Regions from separate parts of the Embleya sp. NPDC020886 genome, predicted to be linked through region 1. Evidence: riboswitches for the same ligand, from Rfam matches in the RefSeq annotation. Region 1 holds a riboswitch; the other holds the start of a gene.
The links. A riboswitch is a leader RNA that binds a small molecule or an ion and turns the genes downstream of it on or off. The one in region 1 is predicted to bind cyclic di-AMP.
Positions count from the first base shown of each region.

Region 1 (7,150 bases):
CGTCGTCCGTCATGGAAGCACTCTCCTGACACCACCGAGAAGAAAATGAAACGTTTCAATCGAACGCAAACGAACGTACGACCCCGTAGCCGGACACGTCAAGGGCAGCCGTCGGCGCGCCGGCCGGGCCGCCCGGGTCCAGGCGGCCCGGCCGGCGCGGCGCCCGATCGGCTCACACCCGGGCGTGGGTGGTGATGTCCTCCTCGAACAGCTCGACCATGCTCGCGGTCACCGTGGGGCGGGACTGGGCGAGCGCGTCCAGGTAGTCGCGGGTGTGGGCGCCGGGTCCCTCGCCGCTCGCGGACTCGTCGAACAGGTCGCGCTCGAACGACGCCTGGGCGGCGATCCGGGCCGCGTGCCCGATGTCGGCGGGGGTGAGCAGCTCGCTCGCCGCCACCAGCGCGTCCAGGTCCACGTCCGGGCGCGCCGACGCGTACCGGGTCCACATCGCCCGCCGCGCGTCCGCGTCCGGTGTGCCCACCGGGATGATGTAGTCGAACCGCCCCGGCCGCAGGAATGCCGGGTCCAGCGAGCGCACCGAGTTGGTCGCGCACACCAGCAGCCGATCGCCGTGTTCGCGGAACGCCGGGATCAGCTTGAGCAGTTCGTTGGTCACCGCGTGGCCGGCACTGGGCCGGGCGTGCCGGACCGGCGCGATCTCCTCGACCTCGTCGATGAACACCACGATCCGCTCCAGCCGGGCCAGCCGCCCGAACGCCTCGCGCAGCGCGGCGGCCAGGTTGCCGCCGTCGGCCAGCCGCGAGGGCAGCAGTTCCACGAACGGCCAACCCAGACGGGAGGCGATCGCCCGGGCGAAGGTGGTCTTGCCGGTCCCGGGCGGGCCGAACAACGCGATCGCGCTGGGCGGTTCGACGCCGTGTCGGAAAGCCCGCTCGGGATCCGCCAGTGGCAACACCACCCGCCGCTCGATCAGGTTCTTCTCCACCTCCATGCCGGCCACCTTCGACCACAGGTCGCCCGGCAACATCCGCCCGCCGAGCCGGTCCAGGGTTTCCGCCGCATGGTCGTCGACCGGCTCGACCTTCTCGAAGTAGGCCACCGCCGGCCGCCGTTCGTAGCCCGCGTTGCGCAGCCCCAACTCGCGCGAGTCCTCCTCGGGCAGCACGTAGGCGATCCGGCGCACCCGGTCCTCGACCAACCGGCGTTCCAGCGCGAGCAGCAGCGTACTGGTCAGCCCCAGGCCGCGCGCGGGTGGCGAGATGGCGATCCGCATCACCCAGGCCCGCCCCTCGGAGACCGTGGCCAGCGCCGCACCGACCACCGCGCCGTCCCGCCGGGCAACCACCGCCGGCTGTCGCGAAGTCAGCGCGTTGATGCACTCCGACAGCGAGAAGACCGACTCCTGGCCGAGTTCGGTCGTGGTGTCGATCAGGTGCACCACCGCCGCGAGGTCCTCCTCGCGATAGTCCTGTATGAGCCAGACCATGAACAGCTCCATCCGTGGATCGAGTGCCTCGACGAGTGGCACACACTAGGGAGCAGCGCCCTGCCGCGAATGCGTCGTTGTGTACAAGTACGCGCCCGAACTTGGTCATCCTGCGGATGGACACGTCACCGGGGACCTGCACCACGCGTGCGGGACGTATCCCGGTGACCACGCCCGAGGCCCGGGGCACAATGGCCTCGACCTCGTCCGCGCCGTCCGGCCCGCCCGGGCCGCCCGACCCCTACGGAGAACCGATGACCGTCTCGTCCGCGTCCGGCCCCGCCCACGCCTCCGGTGTCTTCCCGCTCGGCGGCGACCTGCCGGTGCACCGGCTCGGGTACGGCGCCATGCAACTCACCGGAACCGGTGTCTGGGGCGAACCAAAGGACCGCCAAGAGGCGATCCGGGTATTGCGCCGCGCCGTCGAACTGGGGGTGAATCTGATCGATACGGCCGACTCGTACGGCCCGTTCGTCAACGAACAACTCATCCGTGAGGCGCTGCACCCGTACGCCGAGGACGTGGTGATCGCCACCAAGGGCGGCTTCGCCCGCACCGGACCGGGCGAATGGCGCGCCCTGGGCCGGCCCGAATACCTGCGCCAGCAGACCGAACTGAGCCTGCGTCACCTCGGCCTGGAGCGGATCGACCTCTACCAGCTGCACCGGATCGACCCGCAGGTCCCGCTCGCGGACCAGCTCGGTGAACTCGGCGCGTTGCAGCAGGAGGGCAAGATCCGGCACATCGGCCTGTCCGAGGTCACCGTGGAGCAGTTGCGCGAGGCCCGGGAGATCGTCGAGATCGTCTCCGTGCAGAACCTGTACAACCTGGCCGACCGCAAGTCGGAGAGCGTGCTCGACTACGCGACGGCCGAGAACATCGCGTTCATCCCGTGGTTCCCGATCGCCACCGGCCAACTCGCGCGGCCGGGCGGTCCGTTGGAGCAGGTCGCCAAGGAACAGGGCGCCGCGCCCTCACAGTTGGCGCTGGCCTGGCTGCTGCACCGCTCCCCGGTCTTGCTGCCGATCCCGGGCACCTCCAGCGTCGCGCACCTGGAGGAGAACACCGAGGCGGCCCGAATCCGACTGTCCGACGAGCAGTTCGAGGCGCTGTCCGCCGCGGTCTGAGCCCGATCGCCGACCCGCCGGGTCGGCCGGAAACGATGTCGAGGGCGGCTGTTCGACCCGCGGGTCCGCGGTGTCGACGGCCGCCCTCGTCGGTATCGGCTCAGCCCGGTGCCGGGACGATCCGCACGCTCCACCCGTCCTCGATCTCGGCGCCGTCGATGGTGATCGCCTCCACCGTGCGCGACCTCGGGTCGATGTCGGCCACCACACCCTCACCCGCGTAGCGCGGATGGCCCGATGCGCCGACCTCGCCGGTGGCCTCGACCACCGCCGAGCGCACCGCCGGGCCCCGGGCGTCGGCGGCCATGTCCTGGTCGTTGAACGGGAAGATGGCAATCTCGAATCGTTCCATGCCCGCCCCCATGCCCCCACCCCCTCCGTCCCAAGCCACCCGATCGACGAGGTTGGCGGGCCTGAATACGGGGGGTGACCGGGGCCGGGCCCGAACGGGACCGGCCGCGCCCGGTGCCGCGAGCGTCCCGTCGCCGGGACCGCCGAGCCGATACGGCTCCCGGTCGCGCTCGACCGGGCACCCGCTACGAGGTCCCGGGAGGCCACCGCCGACAACCCCGAACGCGCCGCCCTGATGCAACGGGCCATCTCGACCCACCCGCGCCACGTACTCGGTATCGACGACGCCGGCCGGGCAGCGAAACAGCAGGCTCTGCCGGAGAGCGTCGCCCCCATGAGGCGGATCGAATCCAAGTGAAGCCCCGAGACGCGCACCACTTCCCGGCGGTCACAACCCCGGCGGAGACCGGGCCGGCAGGCAAATTGGGACGTATATATAGGGGTAATTCGGACACTCCGCTATCGAGCGCATGACGCACGTCACATCGCGCATACCGATGGTCAGGAACTCGTACGCAGCGTGAACCGAGTTTTCCGGAATTTCACCCATGGTGATTCCCCTATCGGCTCAGCGTGAGCAACTCGGGCACAATGCGTACCGCGTCCGGGACTTTAGGTCCCGATATTCCACGCTTACGTCCTGATTTTTCGGTTTCGGCGAATCGTGATGTTTGGTTCCCGGTCGGGGTGTGCGTAGCTTGGTGCTTCGCCACACCGGTCCGGTGCTCGGCGAAATGGTCTCCCGGTTCGCCGAATCCTGCCGCCGGAGCGAGGCCACGGTACGAAACCCGAAAGGCAGGAGCGGGGGAACCAAGTGGAATGCCGTCCCGGGCGTCTGTGACACAGACGCCCATTAGGACGGCTTGGGGTGAAGCCGTGCCCGTCCCTCTCACGAGGGCCGAACACGGCCGGGCGAGACTCTCCAGCCCGAATCCGACAGCTCACTTCGTAGGCGTGGGAGAAGGAAAATCTTCGTGCAGTCGTTCAACACCCCTGCCCGTATGCCCAAGAAGACGCGTCTCGCGCTCACCCTCGGAATGGCCGGCGCGATCGTCGCCGCCCCGCTGATCACCGGTCTCGCGACCGCCAACGCCGCCTCGGTCTCCACCTGGGACAAGGTCGCCATGGGCGAGAGCTCGGGCAACTGGCACATCAACACCGGCAACGGTTTCTACGGTGGCCTGCAGTTCACCCAGAGCACCTGGAACGAGTTCGGCGGTCAGCAGTACGCCCCGCGTGCCGACCTGGCCACCAAGGACCAGCAGATCGCCATCGCGGAGAAGGTCCTCGCCGTGCAGGGCCCCGGCGCGTGGCCGAACACCTCCGGCCCGGCGGGTCTGACCAAGGGCGGCGCCAAGCCCGCCGTCTCGCCGAGCACCAAGGCCGCCGGCTCGGCCAAGACCTCGGTCACGGTGGCCCCCAAGGCCGCCGAGAAGCCGGCCGAGTCCGCGCCGACCACCGCCCCGGCCCCGAAGATCGAGGTCGTCCCGGCCGCCGCGTCGACCACCTCCTCGTACTCCGTGGTCAAGGGTGACACCCTGTCCAAGATCGCCGCGGACAAGGCCGTCACCGGTGGTTGGCACAAGCTGTACGCCGACAACCGCGCCGTAATCGGTGGCAACCCGGACGTCATCCAGATCGGTCAGAAGCTCAAGCTGTCCGGCAAGGCCAAGGCCGCCACCGCCACCACCGCCACCGCCACCGCCAAGGCCGAGGTCGCGCCGAAGGCCGCGCCCAAGACCGAGACCACGACCACGACCACGTCGCAGGCCAAGCCCTCCGCGTCGGTGAAGGTCGCTCCGAAGACCACGGTCAAGGAGAAGGCCCCGGTCGCGACCAAGGGTGCCTCGGTCAAGGCCGGCAGCTCCTCGGTCAACGCCTCCGGCTACGTCGCTCCCGTGAGCGGCTCGCTGGGCACCGCGTTCGGCACCGGCGGCAAGCTGTGGTCCAGCGGCAGCCACACCGGCCAGGACTTCGTGGTCGGCACCGGCACCTCGGTGAAGGCGATCACCTCGGGCACCGTGGTCAGCGCCGGCAACGGTGGCGCCTACGGCAACGAGGTCGTCATCAAGCACGCGGACGGCAAGTACTCGCAGTACGCGCACCTGTCCAGCATCAGCGTTCGCGTGGGTGCCACGGTGAGCACCGGTCAGCAGATCGGCCTCTCCGGCGCGACCGGCAACGTGACCGGCCCGCACCTGCACTTCGAGATCCGCACCACCCCGAACTACGGCAGCGGCATCAACCCGGTCACCTACCTGCGCGCGCACGGCGTCAACCTCTGATCCGAGCGTCAACAGGCAGTAACCGCACGGCAACAGCCGCCGTGTAGTAGCCGCAGCCAGGGCCGGGCCCGTCGACCACGTGTCGACGGGCCCGGCCCTTTTCCGCGCCCGGACCCTTTCCGCGCCCGGCCCCCGGTGCGGCCGGATCGATCAGCCGCGAGCCGGATACCGCTTGGGCAGCGGCAGTCCGCGCGCGGCCAGCAACTCCCGCAACCGGTCCGGGTAGTCGGTGATCAGGCCGTCCACGCCGTCGTCCATCAACTTGGCCATGGTCGCCGGGTCGTCGATGGTCCACGGCACGACCTTGATGCCCCGCGCGTGCGCCCGGGCGACCATCTCCCGGGTCACGTACGGACGGTAGTCGGGATCGGTCACCTTGCCGTTCTGCGGGAAACCGTGCACGGGCGAGAAGGTGCCGGCCCCGAACGAGGCGATCGCGCGCAGCGGGTCGCCGCCGAAGTCGTCGATGTCCAGGCCGCCCAGCCAGGGCGAGGCGCCGGGCTTGCCGACCTGAAGGAAGTCGTAGTTGGTCAACGCGACCAGCGGCAGGCGCGGTTCGACCTGGCGCATGCGCTTGAGCGCACCCCAGTCGAAGCTTTGGATGGTGACCTGGCGCAACAGCCCGGCCCGGCGCACCTCGCGCGCCACCGTCTGCACGAACTGCTCGCGCGGCGCGGTCTCCTGGGGCGCGCCGGCCTCGACCTTGGTCTCCACGTTGAGCTTCACGCCGTGCGCGTGCCGACGCCGGACCAGGTCGAACACCTCGGTGAGCAGCGGCATTCGGGCGCCGGGCGAGGTGGTCTGCGTGGGGAAACCGGGGAACTGCCGCGACCCGCAGTCCAACGTGCGGACCTGGGCCAGGCTGAGCGTGTTGACGTACTTGCCGACGTAGGGGAACTCCGGGTCGCCGGCCCGCACCGGTGCGGTGTCGGCGCACTTGCGCCCGTCGACCTTGCGGTCGTGGGTGACCACGGCGCGGCCGTCCTCGGTGATCTGCACGTCGAGTTCGAGGGTGGACACGCCTACGTCCAGGCCCTTGGCGAAGGAGGCGAGCGTGCTCTCCACGGTCAGCCCGAGACCGCCGCGGTGTGCCTGGAGGTCGAAGGACCCGCGCTGGTTGCCGCCGTGGCGGTCCGCCGCCGCGGCCGTTCCCGGGGCGGCGACGATGGCGGCCCCGGCCAACACCGCAGCCGTGACGGTCTTCCATCCGGACATGGACGTCTCCTTCTCGCTCCGGTCGACGACGGTCGAGCGTCGACGCCCACACCCTGACCCGCGCGACGTGATGCGCGGGGGGTCGGCTCGTGGCGGGCAGGCGAAGAAGAGACGAAGAAGCGGCGGGGCAAAACCCCATCCGGTACCGGAAGACGCCTTGCCGGTAAGGCCGTTGGGCAACCGCGGCAAAGGCCCGGACAACCGGCGGAACACCGACGGCCGGGCGCCGGGCGAGCCGACTTCGGCCCGCCCGGCGCCCGACTCCCGACCGCGGCTTGAGAACACCTCATCAAGCCCGGCCGGTGCCCGATGCCAACCGGTTCACCGGCGGTACAGCACCGCCTCCGGCGCCGCCGCGCTCAGCGTGACCGACTTCGGACGGACCGGCACTGCCCGCCCCGGTCGGTCGTCCGCGCCCAGCAGAAACGCCCGGTTGACCCCGTTCACCGTGATCGTGGAACCGGGGTCGACCCCGGCCACGGTACGAATCGCGACCACCTCGACGATGTCCGACGCCCGCGTCCCGTGCGGGAGTCGGACCGTGGTCGCCGCCGGGTCGTCGCGCTGCAACGACCAGTCCACCCGCGCGCGGTCCGAGCGGTACAGCGTCGGATCGCCCTTGATCCGCACACCGAGCGCGACACCGTTCCAGCCCGCCGCACCGGGCGGCGGCGCCGAGGTGGTCTTGCGGATCACCGCGTACAGGTAGTCCTGCGGGTCGGCGA
Region 1 covers NZ_JBIRRX010000011.1:157,210-164,359, reverse strand. Annotated here, with positions in the region: gene rhaI (L-rhamnose isomerase) at 1-13, opposite strand, end outside; gene ACH4U8_RS32340 (ATP-binding protein) at 173-1,447, opposite strand; gene ACH4U8_RS32335 (aldo/keto reductase) at 1,702-2,574, shown strand; gene ACH4U8_RS32330 (hypothetical protein) at 2,675-2,926, opposite strand; cyclic di-AMP (ydaO/yuaA leader) riboswitch at 3,664-3,895, shown strand; gene ACH4U8_RS32325 (transglycosylase family protein) at 3,927-5,210, shown strand; gene ACH4U8_RS32320 (glycerophosphodiester phosphodiesterase family protein) at 5,361-6,425, opposite strand; gene ACH4U8_RS32315 (hypothetical protein) at 6,747-7,150, opposite strand, start outside.

Region 2 (7,150 bases), on a different contig from region 1:
GGAGTTTCGGCAAGCTCCTCAATTACGGCCTGGACGGTTTGATCTCGTTCAACAACCGGCCGTTGCGGGTGGCCATCTACTTCGGCCTCGTGTTGTCCGCGCTGTCGCTCGCGTACACCATGATTCTGATCGGCATCGCGATCTTCCAGGGCATCCAGACGCCCGGTTACATCACCATCATCGCGGCGGTGACCGGTCTGGGCGGGCTCCAGATGACGATGCTCGGTCTGATCGGCGAGTACATCGGCCGTATCTACTACGAGACCAAGAACCGCCCGCACTACCTGGTCCGCGAGAGCACGGAGACGCGGGTGCCCGCGCCGCAGATGGCCGCCGCCATCCGGGAGACCTCGGCGAACGCCGCGCCCCGAGGGGTCGGCCGCTGATGCTGCGTCAGGCCATTCGCTTCGCGCTCGTGGGTGTGGTGAACACCGGCACCTACTACCTGCTCTACCTCGGGTTGCGTCATGTGGTGCCGTATCTGGCGGCCCACGTCACCGCCTTCATCCTGAGCATGATCGGCTCGTTCTTCATGAACACGTACTTCACCTACAAGGTGCGGCCCACGTGGAAGAAGTTCCTGCTGTTCCCGCTGACCAACGTGACGAACTTCGTGATCACCACGGTGGGCGTCTACGCGCTGGTGTCGTGGGCGTCGATGGACGAGCGGATCGCGCCGCTCGTCGCCGCCGCCGCCGCGATCCCGGTGACGTTCGTGGTCTCGCGCAAGGTGATGATCCCCGGAACCGAACCGCAGCACCGCGTCACCGAGTCGGACTCGACGCCGGTGTCGTGAAGCGGACCGGCCCGCGTCGCCCCGGCCCGGCCTGAGCCGGGGCGAACGGCTCGGCGGTTACGCTGAAGTCATGAAGTGGCTTGTCACCGGCGGCGCCGGATACATCGGGACACATGTCGTGCGGGCGCTGCTCGCGGTCGGCGAGGACGTGGTCGTGGTCGACGACCTGTCCTCGGGCACCCGCGAGTTGGTCCCGGAGAAGGTGCCACTGGTGGTCGGCTCGGTGCTGGATCGGGCACTGCTCGACGAGGTCTTCCGGGCGCACGCCGTGGACGGTGTGGTGCACATCGCGGGCCGCAAGCAGGTGCCCGAATCGGTCGCGCGCCCCCTCTACTACTACGAGGAGAACGTCGAGGGTCTGCGCACCCTGCTGGCGGCCATGGTCGAGGCCGAGGTCACCCGGATCGTGTTCTCCTCCAGCGCCGCCGTCTACGGCATGCCCGACGTCGACCTCGTCGACGAGGACACCCCGTGCGTGCCGATCAACCCGTACGGCGAGAGCAAGCTCGTCGGCGAGTGGATGATCAAGGCCACGGCGCGCGCGCACAAGATCTCGTACGCCTCGTTGCGCTACTTCAACGTCGCGGGCGCGGGCGCGCCGGAGCTCGCGGACAAGGGCGTGTTCAACCTGGTGCCGATGGTGCTGGAGAAGTTGACGGCGGATCAGGCGCCGATGATCTTCGGGGACGACTACGACACCCCGGACGGCACCTGCGTGCGCGACTTCATCCACGTGGTGGACCTGGCCGAGGCGCACGTGGCCGCCACCCGTCGGCTCGCTGGCGATCCGGACGCGCGCCTGGTGCTGAACGTGGGTCGCGGCGAGGGCACGTCGGTGCGCGAGATGGTGGAACTCATCGGCGAGGTCACCGGTTTGCGCGACTTGGCTCCGGAGGTGCGGCCGCGGCGTGCGGGCGACCCGGCCCGGGTGGTGGCGAGCGCCGACCTGATCACCACCGAGTTGGGCTGGAAGGCCCGGCACGACACGTCGGACATGGTGCGCAGCGCGTGGGCCGGTTGGCGGACGCCCCGCGGCTGAGCCGCGGGGCGGGTGGCGTCGCGCCGGGGCCGTCGGCCGCCGGCGCGACGCACCTCGGTCGCCGGTGAGGATCGCCCGGGACCGTGCGGTGGGCGGGAAGTGGCCCGGGACGAATCGGATATGCGGCATTTGACCTGTGGGGCGAATCACGCCCGCCGCGGGTGCGGGCGTTCGCAGCGGTGGGCAAAGGCGCGTTCGCGCGACGCTACCCGCGATGCCGATGTGACGAGCGGGGCGTAGGTGATCGATTCCGGGCGTTCGGTATGGACGGCGACCCGGGGCCACTGTCACGCATTTCCATCGGATCCGGCACGGAACGCCAACTACGGTCCTTTCCGTAAGGGATCATCTACATTGCGCTCAACCGCAAATCGGATATTCGACGTCTATCCGACACGGACTTGTGATCTACGTCCGGGCCTGCTTAGCGTTCGATCCGTCCGTATCCCACACGGACCCCGATCGCCGGTACGCCGAATCCTGTCGCCGGCCGTTCGGGAGGCTGACGAGCACCACACGACAGGAGCGGGGGAACCACAGGTGAACCGCCGCGAACGGCCCCGATCGAAACGATCGGACGCCGCGAACGGCTTGGGGTGAAGCCACGTCCTTCGGGATGTGGCCGGGCTATCGATCTCCGGCCCGAATCCGACAGCTCACCTCGTAGGCGTGGGAGAGGATCCAGCCATGCTGTCCGGAACCGGGCGTCATCGCCGTCGCAGCACCAGTAGGACCACGCGTCTGATCGCCGCGGCGGGTGTCGCCGGAGTCGGCGTCGCCATGCCGATCATCGGCGCGGGCACGGCCCAGGCCGCCTCCGTGAGCACCTGGGACAAGGTCGCCCAGTGCGAGAGCACGGGCAACTGGCAGATCAACACCGGCAACGGCTTCTACGGCGGCCTGCAGTTCACCCAGAGCACCTGGAACGAGTTCGGCGGCACGCAGTACGCCGCGCGGGCCGACCAGGCGACCAAGGGCCAGCAGATCGCGATCGCCGAGAAGGTGCTCAAGAGCCAGGGCCCCGGTGCCTGGCCGGTGTGCTCGGTCAAGGCGGGCCTGACCCGAGGCGGCGCGACCCCCGACGTGGACACCGGCTCCTCGGCCGGCAAGACCGCGCCGAAGTCGACGCCCAAGACCGAGTCTCCCAAGGCCGAGACGCCGAAGAAGACGGTCGCCGCGCCCAAGATCGAGGTCAAGACCGAGGCGCCCAAGACCGAGACGCCGAAGACCGAGACGCCCAAGACCGAACCGGTCGCCAAGGCGGACTCCGCCGCCACGTCGTCCTACGTCGTGGTCGCCGGCGACACGCTCTCCAAGATCGCCGGCGCCGCGCATGTGCCCGGCGGTTGGCCGAAGTTGTACGAGGCCAACAAGAGCGTCGTGGGCGACAACCCCGACCTGATCTTCCCGGGCCAAAAGCTCGCGGTCGACGGCAAGGCCGCGCCGAAGATCGAGGTGCAGAAGCCGCAGGCCCCGAAGGCCGAGACCCCGAAGGCGGAGACGCCGAAGGCGGAGACGCCGAAGACGGAGACGCCGAAGACGGAGACCGCCAAGCCGGCCACGCCGAAGACCTCGGTCAAGACCGAGGCCGCCAAGACCGACTCCAAGCCCGCCTCGGCGAGCACCGAGAAGGCTTCCGGCTCGTACGTCTCCCCGGTCTCCGGCGCCACGCTCACCGCGAGCTTCGGCTCCGGTGGCTCGCGTTGGTCCAGCGGCAGCCACACCGGCCAGGACTTCGCGGTCTCGACCGGCACCACGGTGCGCGCGGTCACCTCGGGCACCGTCGTGTCGGCCGGTTGGGGCGGCGCGTACGGCAACGAGGTCGTCATCCGGCACGCGGACGGCAAGTACACCCAGTACGCGCACCTTTCCTCGATCTCGGTCAAGGCCGGGATGAAGGTGCAGACCGGCCAGAAGATCGCGCTCTCCGGCGCGACCGGCAACGTGACCGGCCCGCACCTGCACTTCGAGGTCCGCACCACGCCGAACTACGGCTCCGCGGTCAACCCGATGACGTGGCTTCGCAGCCACGGCGTCAACGTCTGATCCACCGCTCTCCCGCGCCGAACGGCGGGCGTTCCCCTCGGGGAGCGCCCGCCGTTCGCGTGTCGGGACGGGCGGCACCCGGTCGGCCCGGCCGAATGCCGGGGGCGCGGTCAGGACGGCCGGGCGGTGCGCAACGTGCCGTCCGGCCCGAGCCACAGGGCGACCGGCGCTCCGGCGCCGTCCGACGCGAGGGTGGGACCGACCGCGACCGCGGGCTCGTCGAGCACGAGCGCCGCGCCGGCCGGCCCGACCAGGACCGGGCGGCCGCGGTCGTCCCGGGTGCCCAGGTCCGTGGTGCCGTCCGGCCGGGGCAGCGGGTACAGCGCCTCGTAGCCCGCGCCCGCGCCGCGCGAGGCACCCGGCGACCAGGTGCCGGGCCCGACTTCGAGCACACTCGCGATCTCCGCGGCGCCGGCCCGCCGGTAGGCGACGCCGATCCGACCGTCGGCGCCCACCGACGCCGCGGGCGGGCCCACCGGCCGCTCGGCCGCGATCGTGCCGGGCGGGCCCGACCGGTCGCCGACCACGTCCCAGTGGCGGATGCCCTCGCGGGCCGTGCCGAAGACGCTCACCCCACCGTCCGGGCGGGTCACCGCACTCAACCCCTCGACGATCTCGCCGCCGCCCAGGTCCCGCCAGGGGGACCACGCCTCGCTGCCGGCCGGCCGGAAACGGGTGCTGATCCCCTTGTCCCGATTGCGCACGAACACGTGCAGCCCACCCGTGCCGTCGGCCTGGACCACCGGTGCGCCCGGGCCGCGTTCGCCGTCGTCGGGGCTGCCCAGGGCCCGCCATGGGCCCAATGTGCCGCCGGGCGTCGCCTCGGTCGCGGTGACGATCTCGAACCGGTCCCGATCGGCACGCCGGGCGCCGCCGATCCGCAGCGCGAACACCGCGATCCGACCGTCCGCCGTGCGCACCGCAGCCGGCCCCGGGGCGAGTTCGCCGTCGCCGGGACCGGGCATCGACCGCGCCGGGGACCAGGTCGCGGCGCCGACGCCGTCCTGGGTCCAGCGGGTGATCCGGCCGCCGAGCACCGCCCACGCGGTCAGCCGGCCGTCCGCGCCGAGCACCGGCCGGGGACCGGCGTCCGGGAAGCGATACGTGGTGCTCTGCGGCCAGTTGCTGCGCGCGGCGGTGTCGCGCACCTTGAGATCGCCGCAGTCCACCCGTCCCGGGCAGTACCGCACCCGGTCGGTCCAGCCGTACACCCGGGTGATCCCGTCCTTGCGCTCGCGGGCCTCGGGCGCGAGATTGTGCGGCCAGCGCTCGTTGTAGTAGCCCCGGTAGGCGATCGCCGCCGCGTTCGCGGCCGGCCGCGTGTCGTTGTACCGGCGCAGCGCCTCCCAGGTGAACCGCGCGGCGGCGGTGTGGTCCTGGTGGTCCGAGACGCCGCCGTTGTCCGCGTGCGCCGGGTGTGCCCGGTCGTGCCGTTGTCGATCGGGGTCCGGGTCGAGCGTGCGCACCACGGTCGGCGTCTGGGCCCGCATCAGATCCGCGAGCGAGTCGATCAGACCGTCCCGGGTGTACGCGTACGGCCCGCCGGCCGGTTCGTCCCGGGCGGCCAGCGTGTCGAGTTCGCGTTCCGTGCCGTTCCACAACGTGCGCAGCCGCCCGTGCGCGCCGATGCCCTCCTCCTTGCGGGTGTTGAGGAACACCAGCTTGATGTTCGGGGCGTCCACCAAGTGGTCGAGTTCGGCGTGCGCGCCGTCGCGCAGCCGCACGCTGTGCCGCTCCCAGCGCGCCGCACGATCCCCCAGCGCCATGAACGCGTACGCGGCGCGCGAGCCGTTGTTGCGCGCGGCCGCGTACGCCGACGGATCCGGGCGTCCACCCGGCCCATTGCGTCCGTCCGCCTCGCCGGCGGTGAGAAAGACCGTCACGCTGTCCGTGCCGGCGCGCACCGCCCGATCGACGTCGGGGTTCATGAAGTAGAGGTCGTCGTCCTGATGCGCGACCACCTGCATCACCGCGCCGGTCGGGCCGGACCGCGGCGCCAGGGTCTCGATCCCGATCGGCGAGGTCGGCGCGTGATACGGGGGCGACCCGTAGGGCCCGGTCACCTTCACCACCGCGAGCGCGAAGCCGAGCGCCAGCACGCCGACCACCGCGGTGAACCTGCCGGTGCCGGGGATCATCGCCATCTCGGCCGGGGCCTTTCTGCTGTGCCGTCGCGGGCGGACCGCCTCATCATCGCCGGTCGGCGACCGCGACCCGCACCCGGCACATCCGACGCACCGCGCACGGCCGGCGTGGCCGCGCGACCCGTGCGCCGGATCGCCCCCGCGCTCAGCGCGCCCGTGCGCCGCCCGACCCCGCGGTGCGCGGCTCGGCCGCGGCGGGCAGGCGGGCCGGCACCTTCCCGCCTGCGGCCCCGGACCCACCGGACCCACCGGGGTCGGCGGCCGGACTGCCCGCGCCCGAGTCGTTGTTCGTCGAACCGGGGCGGCGGTCCGGCAGCGACTTGGCGCCCTCGGGAGTGACCCGGGTGGCGCCGATGTAGTCCGGCTTGTCGATCGGGCCGAACTTGATCACCGTGCCGGTGTAGGGCGCGTGGATCATCTGGCCGTTGCCGACGTACATCCCGACGTGGTGGATGCTGCGCGGGTCGCCCAGGTCGGTGGCGAAGAACACCAGGTCGCCCGGGAGCAGTTGGTCGCGGGAGGGATGCCGACCGGCGTTCCACTGGTCGTTGGCCACCCGGGGCAGCTTGATGCCCACGGTGTCGTAGGCGGCCTGGGTCAGCCCCGAGCAGTCGAACCGGCCGCCGTCGGCCGCGGTGCCCTCGCCGCCCCACAGGTAGGGCGTACCGAGCTTGGTCTGCGCCCAGTTGACCGCACCGGCCGCGAGCGCCATCGGCTGCAGCGGGGTCTGCACCACGCCGAAGCTCTGCTCCAGCGAGCGGATGGACTTCACGTAGTCCTGGGTCTGGGTGTACGGCGGGATGCCCTTGTACTGCATCACCCGGTACGCCCCCGCGTTGTACGCGGCGAGCATGTTGTTGGTCCGGTCCCCGGGCACCGAGGCGACATATTTGGCCAACGAGCAGTCGTAGCGCGCGGCGGCCGGGATGGCGTCGGCGGGATCCCACGGACTGGACTTGCCGTCCCCGTTGCCGTCGGTGGCCCATTCCGGCCACGTGGTGGGCATGAACTGGGCGATGCCCTGGGCCCCCACGTTGCTCACCGCGTTCGGGTCGAAGCCGCTCTCCTGGTAGAGCTGCGCGGCCAGCAGCGGCGGCGAGATCTCCGGGCACAGCCGGCCCCACT
Region 2 covers NZ_JBIRRX010000014.1:68,133-75,282, forward strand. Annotated here, with positions in the region: gene ACH4U8_RS35790 (glycosyltransferase family 2 protein) at 1-386, shown strand, start outside; gene ACH4U8_RS35795 (GtrA family protein) at 386-796, shown strand; gene galE (UDP-glucose 4-epimerase GalE) at 867-1,835, shown strand; cyclic di-AMP (ydaO/yuaA leader) riboswitch at 2,297-2,518, shown strand; gene ACH4U8_RS35805 (transglycosylase family protein) at 2,523-3,881, shown strand; gene ACH4U8_RS35810 (PIG-L family deacetylase) at 3,992-6,025, opposite strand; gene ACH4U8_RS35815 (bifunctional lytic transglycosylase/C40 family peptidase) at 6,171-7,150, opposite strand, start outside.
Region 2: linked by a shared signal. The riboswitch ahead of ACH4U8_RS35805 (transglycosylase family protein) and the one ahead of ACH4U8_RS32325 (transglycosylase family protein) in region 1 are both predicted to bind cyclic di-AMP.